Regions from separate parts of the Brevibacterium sp. 'Marine' genome, predicted to be linked through region 3. Evidence: riboswitches for the same ligand, from Rfam matches in the RefSeq annotation. Region 3 holds a riboswitch; each other region holds the start of a gene.
The links. A riboswitch is a leader RNA that binds a small molecule or an ion and turns the genes downstream of it on or off. The one in region 3 is predicted to bind thiamine pyrophosphate.
Positions count from the first base shown of each region.

Region 1: another riboswitch for thiamine pyrophosphate. It lies ahead of HF684_RS03740 (TenA family protein); the one in region 3 lies ahead of HF684_RS14000 (hydroxyethylthiazole kinase).
Region 2: another riboswitch for thiamine pyrophosphate. It lies ahead of thiO (glycine oxidase ThiO); the one in region 3 lies ahead of HF684_RS14000 (hydroxyethylthiazole kinase).
Region 4: another riboswitch for thiamine pyrophosphate. It lies ahead of thiC (phosphomethylpyrimidine synthase ThiC); the one in region 3 lies ahead of HF684_RS14000 (hydroxyethylthiazole kinase).

Region 1 is NZ_CP051626.1:869,597-872,873, reverse strand. Features, by position in the region: gene HF684_RS03750 (alpha-L-glutamate ligase) at 1-529, shown strand, start outside; gene HF684_RS03745 (uridine kinase) at 523-1,203, shown strand; TPP riboswitch at 1,247-1,353, shown strand; gene HF684_RS03740 (TenA family protein) at 1,348-2,037, shown strand; gene HF684_RS03735 (NAD(P)/FAD-dependent oxidoreductase) at 2,102-3,277, shown strand, end outside.
Region 2 is NZ_CP051626.1:1,696,432-1,699,708, reverse strand. Features, by position in the region: gene HF684_RS07605 (DedA family protein) at 1-128, shown strand, start outside; gene HF684_RS07600 (2-dehydropantoate 2-reductase) at 82-1,047, opposite strand; gene thiE (thiamine phosphate synthase) at 1,044-1,727, opposite strand; TPP riboswitch at 1,739-1,843, shown strand; gene thiO (glycine oxidase ThiO) at 1,832-2,992, shown strand; gene thiS (sulfur carrier protein ThiS) at 2,989-3,246, shown strand; gene HF684_RS07580 (thiazole synthase) at 3,248-3,277, shown strand, end outside.
Region 3 is NZ_CP051626.1:3,116,294-3,119,570, reverse strand. Features, by position in the region: gene HF684_RS14010 (helix-turn-helix domain-containing protein) at 1-326, shown strand, start outside; gene HF684_RS14005 (DUF3800 domain-containing protein) at 360-1,253, opposite strand; TPP riboswitch at 1,514-1,647, shown strand; gene HF684_RS14000 (hydroxyethylthiazole kinase) at 1,635-2,564, shown strand; gene thiE (thiamine phosphate synthase) at 2,561-3,277, shown strand, end outside.
Region 4 is NZ_CP051626.1:588,104-591,380, reverse strand. Features, by position in the region: gene HF684_RS02595 (DUF1684 domain-containing protein) at 1-378, opposite strand, end outside; gene HF684_RS02590 (M18 family aminopeptidase) at 514-1,818, shown strand; TPP riboswitch at 1,893-2,001, shown strand; gene thiC (phosphomethylpyrimidine synthase ThiC) at 1,997-3,277, shown strand, end outside.

The DNA.
Region 1 (3,277 bases), 1.9 Mb from region 3:
CGAGCTCGAGGCAGCCGCCGATGAGTTCGCGCCCGGTGGCACGAATGCGCCGATCGACGGAATCACGCTCATCCAGGAATATGTGCAGCCGGCTCAGCCGTTCATCACCCGCGCCGAGTTCATCGGCGGACGTTTCCACTATGCGGTGCGCGTCGACGTCTCAGGTGGGTCGTTCGAACTGTGCCCGGCCGATGCCTGCGAGGTCCCGGGTGCCGGGGCCAGCCCGGACGTTCCCCAGTTCGCCCGTCGAAACGACGTCACGGCCGCAACCCCGCTCATCGCGCGCCTCGAGACGCTGCTCTCAGGTCTCGGCATCGAGATCGCCGGCATCGAGTTCATCGAAACCGCCGACGGCCGCGAGGTCGTCTACGACATCAATACGAACACGAACTACAACCCGTCGGTCGAGTCCGCCGAACTGTCGGCCGGCCGGCAGCCAGCCGTTGACCGGATAGCGCAGTACGTGTCCGACACCCTCGCCGAGGCGTCCCCGCCGTCGGTGTCCCCCGCCGGGTCCGCAGCGTGGTGAGTTCCCGGGCCCGAGTTCTGATCGATCTGCTGGCAGAGCTGCGCACCGTCCGGCCGGGGCAACGTGCCCTCATTGCCCTCGATGGGGTCGATGGGGCCGGGAAGACGATGCTCGCTCACGAGCTCGTGAAGTTGGCCAAGACCGCTGCGGACGTTCCTGGACAAGATTCCCACCGACGGGTCGCCGCCATCAGCATCGACGGCTTCCACCATCCTCGGGAAATCCGCTACGCCCACGGCAAGGGACCAGACACTTTCTATCGTCATTCCTACGACTACGAAGCTTTCGTCGAGTCCGTCGTCGAACCGTTTCGTCGAGGTGATGCGATCGTTCCAGCTGTGTGGGACGTCGACGAGGACGGTCCGCTGGCGCCGGAGCCTCGGAGTCTGCCGAAGGACTGCATCCTCCTCGTCGAGGGGATCTTCCTCCACCGTCCCGAGTTGGTGGGTCTCTGGGATGCGAGCATGTGGGTCGAGGTGCCGTTCGAAATCTCAGTACCACGCGGAAACGAGCGGTTTGCCGGAGGTTTCGCCGCCGATCCCGAGGCCGCGTCGAATCATCGCTACGTCGGCGGTCAGCGTCTCTACTTCTCCGAGGCAGCTCCGTGGGAGAAGGCAACATGGGTGCTCGACAATCGCGATCTGGATCGGCCAGTCCTGACCTGCCGGAACTGATTCGATCACTCTGGCAACAGTTCTTGTCGCGGGTGATAGTGTCGAAGTCCTACAGGGGAGCGCCGAGCGAGCCGGCGCTGAGAGTGCATATGCAGACCCTTTGAACCTGATCCGGTGAGCACCGGCGGAGGGAGTGGAATCGCAATGACCACCACAGACTTGGACACGTCGATCAGCGTGGCCGCTGACGGAGCGGTATCGGCACTGCTGCGATCAACCAGCCGGCAATGGGCGGAGGCCGTCGACCACCGGTTCGTCAGGGAACTGTTCGCCGGTACCGTCGACGACACCGTCTTGCGCGACTATCTGGTGCAGGACTATCAGTTCTTCGAATCGTTCCTGTCCATGCTCGGCGCCTGCGTGGCCCATGCCGATGAGCTCGACGCGAAGCTGCGATTCGCCCGACAGTTGGGCATGCTCGTCGCCGACGAGGACACGTATTTCGTCGATTCCTTCGCCGAGTTGGGAGTCGCGCCCGCCGCCTACCTCCACCCCGAACTGACCATACCGACGGCGGGCTTCCGCGATCTCATGGATGCTGCTGTCGCCTCGGCGTCGTATCCGCAGCTGCTCGTCGTCCTCGTCGTCGCCGAATGGCTCTACCTCGACTGGGCCGAGTCCCGTGAGGAGATGCCGAAGCGGCAGGTTCACCGAGGATGGATCGACCTCCACCGAGGCGAGGCCTTCCGCGAGTGGGTGCAGTTCCTCGTCGACGAGCTCGAACGTGTGTTCCCGACCGACGACGAGGGCGCAGAGGCCGAGACCCTGAACCGCACCTGGAATCAGGCCGTCGATCTCGAACGCGCCTTCTTCGACACCGCCTACGGCAGCTGAGCCGCACTCAGCCGCCCGGGACTGCGCATCTCGGCCGCCCAGCCCACTGGCCTAGACTGGCCTCATGAGCACAGGTGTTGATGCAGTCGTCGTCGGATCTGGTCCCAACGGCATGTCTGCCGCGGTCACTCTGGCCCGGGCCGGACTCTCCGTCGAGGTGTTCGAAGCTGAAGCCACGATTGGCGGTGGTGCCCGCACACTCGACCTCGGCCTGGCACCCGGCATCACCCACGACATCTGCTCGGCCGTTCATCCCCTGGCGATCGCCAGCCCCTTCTTCGTCGACTTCGACCTGCGCGCCCGCGGCATGGAGCTGACCACCCCCGAGATCTCCTACGCCCAACCCCTCGACGGGAAACCGGCCGCGCTGGCCTTCCACGATCTCGACGAAACGGTCGACCGCCTCGGCGAGGCGGGACCGGAATGGCGGCGATTCTTCGCCCCGTTGCTCGACCGTGTCGATGACGCGATCTGGCTCTCCCTCGGTGACAAACGCTCCGTGCCCGAGACCCTCCGCGATGTTCCCGGCATTGCGAACGTCGTGAAATTCGGTCTGCGGCTCCTGTCCCAGGCCAGCCCCGCGTGGAACATTCCGCTGTCCCACGAGTCGACGCAGTCCCTGTTCACCGGGGTCGCCGCGCACGCCATCGGCGGGCTGCCGGCGATGGGCACCGCGGCGACGGCCACGATGCTCTCCACGGTCGCCCATGCCGGAGGCTGGCCCTCCCCCATCGGCGGATCTCAAGCGATCATCGACCACCTCGTCGCCGATCTCGAAGCTCACGGTGGCACCGTGCACGCGAACGCCCCGATCACCCACGTCACCGACCTGCCCAAGGGCCGCGCCTACCTGCTCGACACCTCGGCGCTGAACGCCGCTCAGATCTTCTCCGGCCTGCTGCCGGCCCACGTCGACACGAGCCTGCGAACGTTCAAGCACGGCAACGCCGCGGCCAAGGTCGACTTCGTCCTCAATGGTCCGGTCCCCTGGTCCGACCCCGAGGTCGGCCGTGCCGGAACGATCCACGTGGGCGGCTCACGTGCGCAGATGGCCGCCGCCGAGGCGCAGGTGATGAATGGACGGATGCCCGACCATCCCGTGTGCCTCGTCTCCGACCCGACCGTGTTCGACCCCTCCCGCGAGGTGAACGGCCTGCGGCCGCTGTGGACGTACGCGCACGTGCCCTTCGATTGCCCGCTCGATCCGACCGAATACGTGACACGGCAGATCGAACGCTTC
Region 2 (3,277 bases), 1.4 Mb from region 3:
CTGCCCACAGTTCGTCCGACATCCAACACACTCAGCCGCAGGAGCCGTATCTGGCGATGCTGCGCACGGGCACAGCCGAGGTCAGAGCCGCTTCTGGGCTTCCCCAGCCCGCAGCTGCACAAGCGTGAGGTCGAGCAGCGGAGTCGCGACTCCCAGCTCCTCTGCCTTGGCCGACAGATCGCCGAGGATGTGCTCCGTTTCGCTCGGCAGCCCTGCCGTCACATCCCGGTAGAGGGATGAGGTGAAGGCAGAGCCGTCCTCGGTGAGCATCTGCAGCGTCATGTCGTGAGAGGCCTCCGACACCGGGTGTCCGGCCGCGGCCGCCACGGCTTCGAGTTCGTCGATGATGGCATGCACGTGCGATCTGCCGCCTGCTGCCATGATCGCCCCGACCGGGGCGCGGAACAGACAGGTGACGACTCCCGCGGCGGCGATGAAGGTCCACTTCTCCCACAGCCCGTCGATGACTCCATCGACGATCTGGAGTTTGAATCCGGGGGCGTCGAGGGCCTCGGAGATTCGCGTGGGTACGGCCGCGCCGTGAAGATCGCCGATGGTCATCACCGCAAGGTCGGTGAGCTGGACGACGGCTCCGTCTCTGATCGTGCCGACGATCTTGACGAACCCGCCGAGCACCTGCCCGGGGTACCTGTTGTGAAGCTTCTCGATCTGGGCCATGCCGTTGAGGAACGGGATGATCGTCGTCTGCTCTCCCACAGCCGGTCCGATATCGTCGATGACCGAGTCGAGTCCACCCGCTTTGACCGCGACGAGGACGAGGTCGAAGGTCCGCGTTGAGGCACTGAGCTCCTCGGCGGTGATGACATCGACCTGGTTCGTCCGATCGGCACCGGGAGCGGTGAAGCGCAGTCCGTCCGCGCGGACCGTCGCCGCCCGAGCCTGCCGGAGCAGGAACGTGACATCGCGCCCGGCTTCCTGCAGATAGGTGCCGAACGCTCCGCCGGTGGCGCCTGCCCCGGCGATGAGAATCGACAGGTCGGCGCCTGCACCGCGTCCGGTGGATGTGCTGTCAGCTGCTGGGGTCATTCCAACTCCTCCGTGAGCACCCGTGCGACCGCAGCGGGGTCGTCTGCCGAGGTTATCGCACGGACGACGACGGCACGGTTCGCGCCCGCCTGCCGGATCGCGTCCAGTCTCTCCCCTGCCGCGATGCCGCCGATCGCGAACCACGGTTTGCTCGCCTTCGCGGCGGCAGCGGTCAGCAGTGCCGTCCCCACTGCGGCACGGCCGGGTTTCGTCGGGGTCTCCCAGACCGGCCCGACGCAGAAGTAGTCGGTTTCCGGGTCCGCCTCGGCGGCGAGCGCCTGCTCGAGGGAATGGGTGGAGCGTCCGAGGATGACGTCGGGGCCGAGCACGGCCCGGGCCTGACTGCTGGTGAGGTCGCCTTGACCGACGTGGAAGACATCTGCGTCGGTCAGCAGCGCGACATCGGCGCGGTCGTTGACGGAGAAGAGTCTGCCGTGGCGTGCGGCGACATCCCTGAGGACTTCCAATGCTGCGATCTCGGCGCGGGCCTCGAGGCTCTTGTCCCTCAGCTGGATGATGTCGACTCCCCCGCGGTAGGCGGCGTCGAGGAACTCGGCGAGGTCGCCTTGAGCGGTCCGGGCATCGGTGCACAGGTAGAGCGACGCTTCGGCCAAACGGGCCTGCCTCCAGGCTCTCTTCGTCTGCCGCGCTGCGGTGCGCGGTGGCATCTGTGTGGTCATGGTCATAGAGTAGAGGAGTTCGCGGGAGCCTCCCAACGAGGCTGAGAGGGCGTAAGAGCCGACCGTCAGACCTGATGCGGATCATGCCGCCGGAGGGAGTAGCTGTGAGAGTCATCATCGTCGGCGCCGGGATCATCGGCCTGTCCACGGCCTGGTATCTGCGCCGTTTCGGTGCCGATGTCACCATCATCGATCCTGCCCCCGCCCAGGGTGCGAGCCATGCCGCCGCGGGGATGATCGCTCCCGCTGCCGAGGTGGTCTGGGGGCAGACTCCCCTGTATCCGCTGATGCGGACCTCGGCTCAGATGTTTCCGGAATTCGCCGCCGAGGTGGCGAGCGCCGCCGGCACCGATCTCGGTTTCACAGATGCCGGGACCTTGGTGTGTGCGGGTGACCGGGCTGATCTGCAGGCTCTGCGGGAACTGCGCGAAGCACAATCGCGATCGGGTTTCGCCACCGAGCTCATCACCGGCAGTGCCGCCCGCCATATCGAACCGTCGCTGTCGCCTGCCGTGGCCGGGGCTGTGCACATTCCCGGTGATCACTCGATCGATCCGCGTCGTGTATCGGCGGGACTGCTGTCTGCTCTTGCGGCTGGCTCAGAATCGCTCCTCATCCGGCAGCGGGTGGCCGAGCTGCTGGGGGATGGTGCGGCGACAACCGGCGTCACACTGGGAGACGGCCGCCGGTTGGAAGCCGACCAGGTGGTCGTCTGCGCCGGCAGCGCCACCACCGAGATCGCCGGTGCCCCGCCGCTGCCGATCCGGGAAGTCTGGGGTGATGTGCTGCGCTTGCGTGCCCCCGCCGAGGCGACTCCCCTGCTGACTCGGACCATCCGCGGGTTGGTCAACGGTCGTCCTGTCTACCTGGTTCCCCGCCCCGACGGTGAGATCGTGCTCGGTGCCAGTTCCCGTGAGGACGGGCTCTCCGGCACCCCTGCCGGGGCGATCCACCGGCTGCTCTCTGACGGGCAGCGATTGGTCCCGGGCATCCTCGACGCGGAGATCACCGACATCACCACCCGTGCTCGTCCTGGTTCTCCCGACGACCTGCCGATGATCGGGCGCATCGATCCCGGCTGCGTTGTGAGCACCGGCTACTTCCGACATGGCATCCTCTTGGCCCCGTTCGGCGGCCGGCTCGGCGCCGAGCTCGCCCTGGGTGCTGCCTCCGACTGGCCTCCTGACGGGACGCTCGAGTCCGTGTCCCCACACCGCTTCACCACAGACCACACCACCGCCTACCCGATGAGGAGCAACTCATGACCGATCGCGACCACCCACCGACCATCGTCCTCAACGGCGACCATCATGAGCTGCCGGGTGCCACCTCGGCGCTCGACCTCATCGCCGAGGTCACCGGACGGGAACTGAATCCCGATGGGACACCGGCCGACGGCGGACGCTTAGGGCTGGCCCTGGCCGTCGACGGCGAGGTCATCCGTCGCGGTGCCTGGTCCGGGTTCGCCCTGGCCGACGGGCACACCGTCGACATCGTCACCGCAGTGCAGGGAGGCTGAGATGAGCTGGATGGTCGATGACGTGGAGATG
Region 3 (3,277 bases):
TGGGAGTGGCGACCAACATCCTCACCAAGCGGCTCGACGGCTTCGTCGATGCCGGAGTCATGACTCGGCAGCCGAATCCATCCGGAGTCGAGTACGTGCTCACCGACAAGGGACATGATCTCAAAGGCGTGCTCATTGCGTTCACCGACTGGGGAGATCGCTGGGAAGCGCCGAACGGGAGGCCGATCATCTACCGACACGACGACTGTGAAGGCGAAGTGCACAGCTCGATTCGCTGTGACTCCTGTGGTCAGCAGCCTGACATCGTCACCGTCTCCAAAGGGCCGGGAATGCCCGACGAGAAATGGGCGCATCGGCAGAAGTAGGGCATCACAGCGGAGTGCGGAGCTGAACTTGGACTATTTTCGTTTGACAGTAGCGTGCTTGACCTTTTGCAGTTTCGCGAGATCTTCTGGACTCATAGGCCCGGTGTGCAATCCATCCAGGTAAGGCCTCTCGGCTTTGAATACGTCGAAGTTGTTCAGATCGCCCAGCGAACTCTGCCAGAGGCGAAGCTTGGATTCGTATGTGATGCGATGGTGCATGTGGCTGCCGAGAGCCTGAGGTACCCAGTCGTACTTTGATTCGCGTTCGAGTTGGTAGTCGATGGCTCGGCTGACAGATGCTGCTATCCAATCGGCAAACTGAATATTGGAGCTGAGAGCACTGTCGATGTGCATGGGCGGCTCAATGGCAGCATTCATTTCCCTGAATTCTTGGGCACGCGAGAATATGTGTGCGTATATCGTCGCTACTCTTGCAGCCCGTTGCTTCTCATTGATCTGGTCCATCAGCATCAGTAGATTCTCGCCGCAATTGTCCGCGTGACGACAGAGACGATTGACCGACTCTCGCATAGCTGAAGCTTCGCGTTGCTCATCGGAGAGTCGCACCTGCTTCCTGGTGCCGACCTCCTTCTGTTCGGCATAGAAGAAGACGCGTCCGCTCAGTTCTGCGAGCCTGTTGATCAGTCCGCGAAAGACACGGATCTGCTCACCGTAACTTCGCCAAGCGTCTGGGGTGAAGATATCTGAGCCCTTTCGCTCCCAGCGGCCCGGGTTCTCCACGCCCCGAAGCTCGCTGGCAAAGACGCGTCGCTTCTCTGCTGTGAAGATCTGACCGAACCTCCGAGCCGAGCTTTCGGGAATGACGAAGCCTGCATAGCCGAAGACGGGATTAGTGTTGAATCTCGGGTGGTCTTTGGCGACGTAAGGGCCGGGTTCACCGATCTCATCGATATAGGCGAGCAGCATGGGCAAACTCTACCCAGCGGCTCTGACACGAGGCCCAACGCAAAAACCCACGTCTGAGACGTGGGCTTGCGACTTGGCGCTCTAGGAGGTGAACTCCTTGCTACCACCTCAATAATCTCACAGCACCGAGGTCCGCGCAATCAGTCTTGCACGGAGACTCAACGGCCAGCATGGCGCACAACGTGGATCGGCGCTCATTCCCCGGCTTGACCTTGTGACTGTGGAAGTCGCCCGTGTCCGGACAGGCTGATACAGTCGAAGCCAATGACATGGGGTGCCTCATGAGGATCCGTTCGCACCGAGACGCTGCGCACGGAGGACACCGAGGCTGAGAGAACACCCATCGAACCTGATCTGGGCCATACTAGCGAAGGGATCGTCATGGTTGACTTCGACCTGCGTTCTGCGAATGCGCGACTGCGCGCAAGCAATCCACTCATCCAGTGCATCACGAACACCGTCGTGCAGCAGTTCAGCGCGAACGTGCTCCTGGCTGTCGGCGCCTCCCCGGCGATGCTCGACCACGAAGCCGACGCCGGACAGTTCGCCGGAATCGCCGGCGGAGTTCTCGTCAACTTCGGCACCGCCTCGAACCATCAGCTGCTCGCCGCCGATGCCGCCATCGACGTCGCCAACGCCGCCGGCAAACCCTGGGTCCTCGACCCCGTGAGCGTCGGTGCCGTCGACTTCCGCACCTCCCGCATCCGCCGCGCCGCCGCCGATCACCCAACCGCCATCCGCGGCAATGCCTCCGAGATCGCAGCACTCGCCGGAGTCGGACTCGGCGGTCGTGGAGTGGACTCCACCGACGAAGTCGACGCCGTCCTTCCCGCCGCCGCAAAGCTGGCCCGAGAAACCGGTGCCATCGTCGCCGTCTCCGGACCCACCGATGCCGTCGTCGCCCATATCGACGGCGCCGACCACGTCGCCCGCGTCTCCGGCGGACATGAGTTCATGCCGCTCGTCATCGGCACCGGGTGCTCACTCGGCGCCGTCACCGTCGCTTACCTGGCTTCCGCCCGGGCAGGCCTCGCCGACTCTGACGGCGATGCCTCGGCCGTCAACGCAAGTGAGCGCACCACCGACGGTGGGGCCGCCTCGGCGAGGTTCGAAGCCGTCATCGCCGCCCATGCACACTTCGCGGTCGCCGGCGAACTCGCGGCCGACGGCGCAAAGGGGCCGGGAAGCTACTCGGTGAACTTCCTCGACGCACTCCACGCCGTCGACGGCGACCGACTCGCAGAGGCGAGAATCAGCCTCGACACGCTCACCTCTGTCAGCGATACGGCCGGCGAAGGCGTCCAGGCATGACCGCCGGATCCGCCCACATCGCTGACAACCCGAACGGCGCTGCCGTGACCGACCGCGCCGCCGTGACCGACCGCGCCGCCGTGACCGACCGCGCCGGTGCGACCGACCGCTTCGCCGGAATCGACACGCGCCTCTACCTCGTCACCGACTCCGCGCAATGCGAAGCCGCCGGCCGCAGCGTCGCCGAGACCGTGCAGGCCGCCGTCGACGGGGGAGTGGGCATCGTCCAGGTCCGCGACAAAGACATCGACGATGCAGCCTTCTACTCGCTCACCCGCCAGGTCATCGCCGCAGTCGACGCCGCCACCCGCGACACCGACCGCACGGTCCCCGTCGTCCTCAACGACCGAGTCGAGGTGGCCCGCCGCCTCATCGACGAAGGCGAGACCGTGCACATCCACGTCGGCCAAACTGACACCACCGTCGCCGAGGTGCGCGCCGCCCTGGGTGCGGCACCGCTCATCGGTCTCTCGGCCGCGGACAGCGACGAATTCGCCGCCGCCCGCAACTCCGGAGTCGTCGATCTCGTCGGCATCGGACCGGTCTATGACACCTCCACGAAAGCCGACGCCCCCGACGGCATCGGACCGGAGCGCCTCGGGGAGTTGGCGGCAGAAGCCGGCCTCCCCGCCGTCGCCATCGGCGGCATCACCGCCGACCGTGCCCCCGACCTGCACGGACGTGGACTGATCGGAATCTGTGTGGTCTCGGCG
Region 4 (3,277 bases), 1.6 Mb from region 3:
CGAGGTGTCGCTGGGCACGGCCGGGCTCGTCGCCCGGGTCGGCCCCGAGTTGGTCACACCCGCGCCGTTCGCCCCAGTCCCAGCCCCAGGACCTCCCCCAGTCCCAGCCCCGGAACCAGTCGAATCCGAACCGTCTCCGCCGTCGCCGACCGCGCTGAGCAGGTCGAACGTCTCCGCCGCTGGACCGGCCTTGATTCCGGTGTCCAGGGACACGGTCACCCACCCGTCGTCGACGGTGAAGGTGCCGGGGGCGTCGGTCCAGGTCGATTCGTCCTCGAGCCAGTGCAGCCCGACGACGCTGAGCCAGCCGAACGGTTTCGCCAGTGCCGAGTTCCGTGAGTCGCGCCAGGTGTTCCACTCCGTCACGAACTGGTTCACGTCGAACACTCCTTGCCGTCGCTGGTGCGGCAGCAGGATCGCTGCTCCCGCCTGATTCTCGGACCCGGTGGCAACCCGGCGTCTGAGACCTGATCTTCTTCACCTCCAAACTACCGCAAACGATAGGCTGGGGAAATGAATGAATCACTCCCGAGACCGGATCGGGCCGCGACGACAGCGGCCGACCTCGGCGACTTCGTCAGCGCCTCCCCCAGCTCCTATCACGCGGTGGCCACCGCCGCGAAACGCCTGGAAGAAGCCGGATTCTCCCACCTCGACGAGTCCGTTCCCTGGGCGCTGACACCTGGGACCGGGCACTACGTCATCCGGGACGGCGCGCTCATCGCGTGGATGAATCCCACCGTCACCGAGGCGGCTGACCGGTTCCGTGTGTTCGGTTCCCACACCGATTCCCCGGCGTTCAAACTCAAACCCGGCGGCGAGTACACCGCTGAGGGCACCCGTCAGGTCGGGGTGGAGGTCTACGGCGGGCCGTTGCTGAATTCGTGGCTCGATCGTGAGCTCGCCTTCGCCGGTCGTCTCGGCCTCGCCGACGGCCGCATCGTGCTCGCCCGCACCGGACCGATCGCCCGCATCCCGCAGCTGGCGATCCACCTCGACCGTCAGGTCAACGAGGGGCTGACCCTGGACAAGCAGCGTCATACCGCTCCCGTCATCGGCCTGGCCGACCTCGCCGAGGCGGACATCATCGAACTGCTCGCCGCGTCCGCCGGAGTCGATGCCGAGACCGTCGTCGGCCACGATGTCTACACCATCCCCACTCAGGAACCGGCCCTCTTCGGTGCGGCCGAGGAGTTCTTCGCCTCGCCGAGGCTGGACAACCTGCTGTCCGTCCACGCCGGTGTCACCGCGCTCACCCAGCTCGATGCCGACGGCCTCGACGGCATCCCCCTGTTCGCGGCCTTCGACCACGAGGAGATCGGATCGAATTCGCGCTCGGGAGCATGCGGCCCGTTCCTCGCCGACGTCACCGAACGCATCGTCGCCTCCTTGCTGCCGCAGTCGACGCGCAGCGATTATCTCGCGTCGATGGCCTCCTCGGTGTGTGTCTCCTCCGATGCCGGGCATGCTGCTCATCCGAACTATCCGGAACGACATGACCCGCATGTCCGCCCCCGCCTCGGCGGCGGTCCCCTGCTCAAGCTCAACGCTCAGCAGCGCTACGCCACGGATGCGGTCGGCACGGCCGTGTGGTCGCAGGCATGCACGGCCGCTGGGGTCGACTACCAGGATTTCGTGTCGAACAATGCGATGCCCTGCGGGTCGACGATCGGACCGCTGACCGCGACCCGACTGGGAATGACCACCGTCGACGTGGGTCCGGCCCTGTACTCGATGCACTCGGCCCGCGAGATGGTCGCGGTCTCCGATGTGCTCGCTCTCGGTGCCGCTGCGAAGGCGTTCCTCCAAGGCAGCTGACCTCGCACCCCCGGCGGGCCTCGAATCCGCCGACACCGCGGTTGTCCTCACCACGACGATCGTGATACGAATTGCACGACCCCACGGGAGCCCGCTGCACGGGCTGAGATCGGACTGCATCGTCCGAGACCGTAGAACCTGATCCGGTTGATACCGGCGTAGGAAGTGAGGACTGCAGATGACTGCATTCACCCCTGAAACACCCGCCCCTGCCACGACTTCGTCTGACGCAGATTCGCACGACGAATTCACCCTCGAGCAGTATCCGACGCATTCGCCGGCGTGGGTCGACGACACGGAGCACGGCATCCGCGTTCCCGTGACCCGCATCGAACTCGAGGACTCGAACGGCCGGGCCAACGATCCCGTCGACGTCTACCGCACCGTCGGACCGGGCAGCACTCCGGAAGAGGGACTTCCAGCTCTGCGATTTCCGTGGATCGAGGATCGCCTCGACACCGAAACGTACGCAGCCCGCGGCCACCGCATCGCCGATGACGGTCGTGCCGCCGTCCGCCGAGGTGCCCCGTCGCAGCAGTGGAAGGGACGCAGACCGGTTCCGCGTCGGGCCAAGACCGGTCGCACGGTCACCCAGATGCACTACGCAAGGCAGGGCATCATCACCCCGGAGATGCGGTTCGTCGCACTCCGCGAGCAGTGCGATGTCGAGCTCGTGCGTGCCGAACTCGCCGCCGGTCGGGCGATCATCCCGAACAACATCAACCACCCCGAATCCGAACCGATGATCATCGGCAAGGCATTCCTCGTCAAGATCAACGCGAACATCGGCAATTCCGCGGTCACCAGCTCCATCGCCGAGGAGGTGCAGAAGCTGCGGTGGGCCGCGAAGTGGGGTGCCGACACCCTCATGGACCTGTCGACCGGCAATGACATCCACACCACTCGGGAATGGATCATCCGCAACTCCCCCATCCCCATCGGCACCGTCCCGATCTATCAGGCGCTGGAGAAGGTCGACGGTAATGCGAACGCGCTGACCTGGGAGATCTATCGCGACACGGTCATCGAACAGTGTGAGCAGGGTGTCGACTACATGACCGTCCACGCCGGTGTGCTGCTGCGCTATGTTCCGCTCACGGCCGACCGGGTCACCGGGATGGTCTCCCGCGGCGGGTCCATCATGGCCGGCTGGTGCCTTGCCCACCACGAGGAGAACTTCCTCTACACCCACTTCGACGAGCTCTGTGAGATCTTCGCCCGCTACGATGTCGCGTTCTCACTCGGCGACGGACTGCGACCGGGGTCCATCGCCGACGCCAACGATGCCGCCCAGTTCGCCGAACTCGACACACTGGCCGAACTCACCGAACGTGCGTGGGCCCACGATGTCCAGGTGATGGTCGAAGGCCCCGGGCACATTCCGCTCCACCTCGTACGGGAGAACGTCGAACGCCAGCAGGAGCTCTGCCACGGCGCACCGTTCTACACCTTGGGTCCG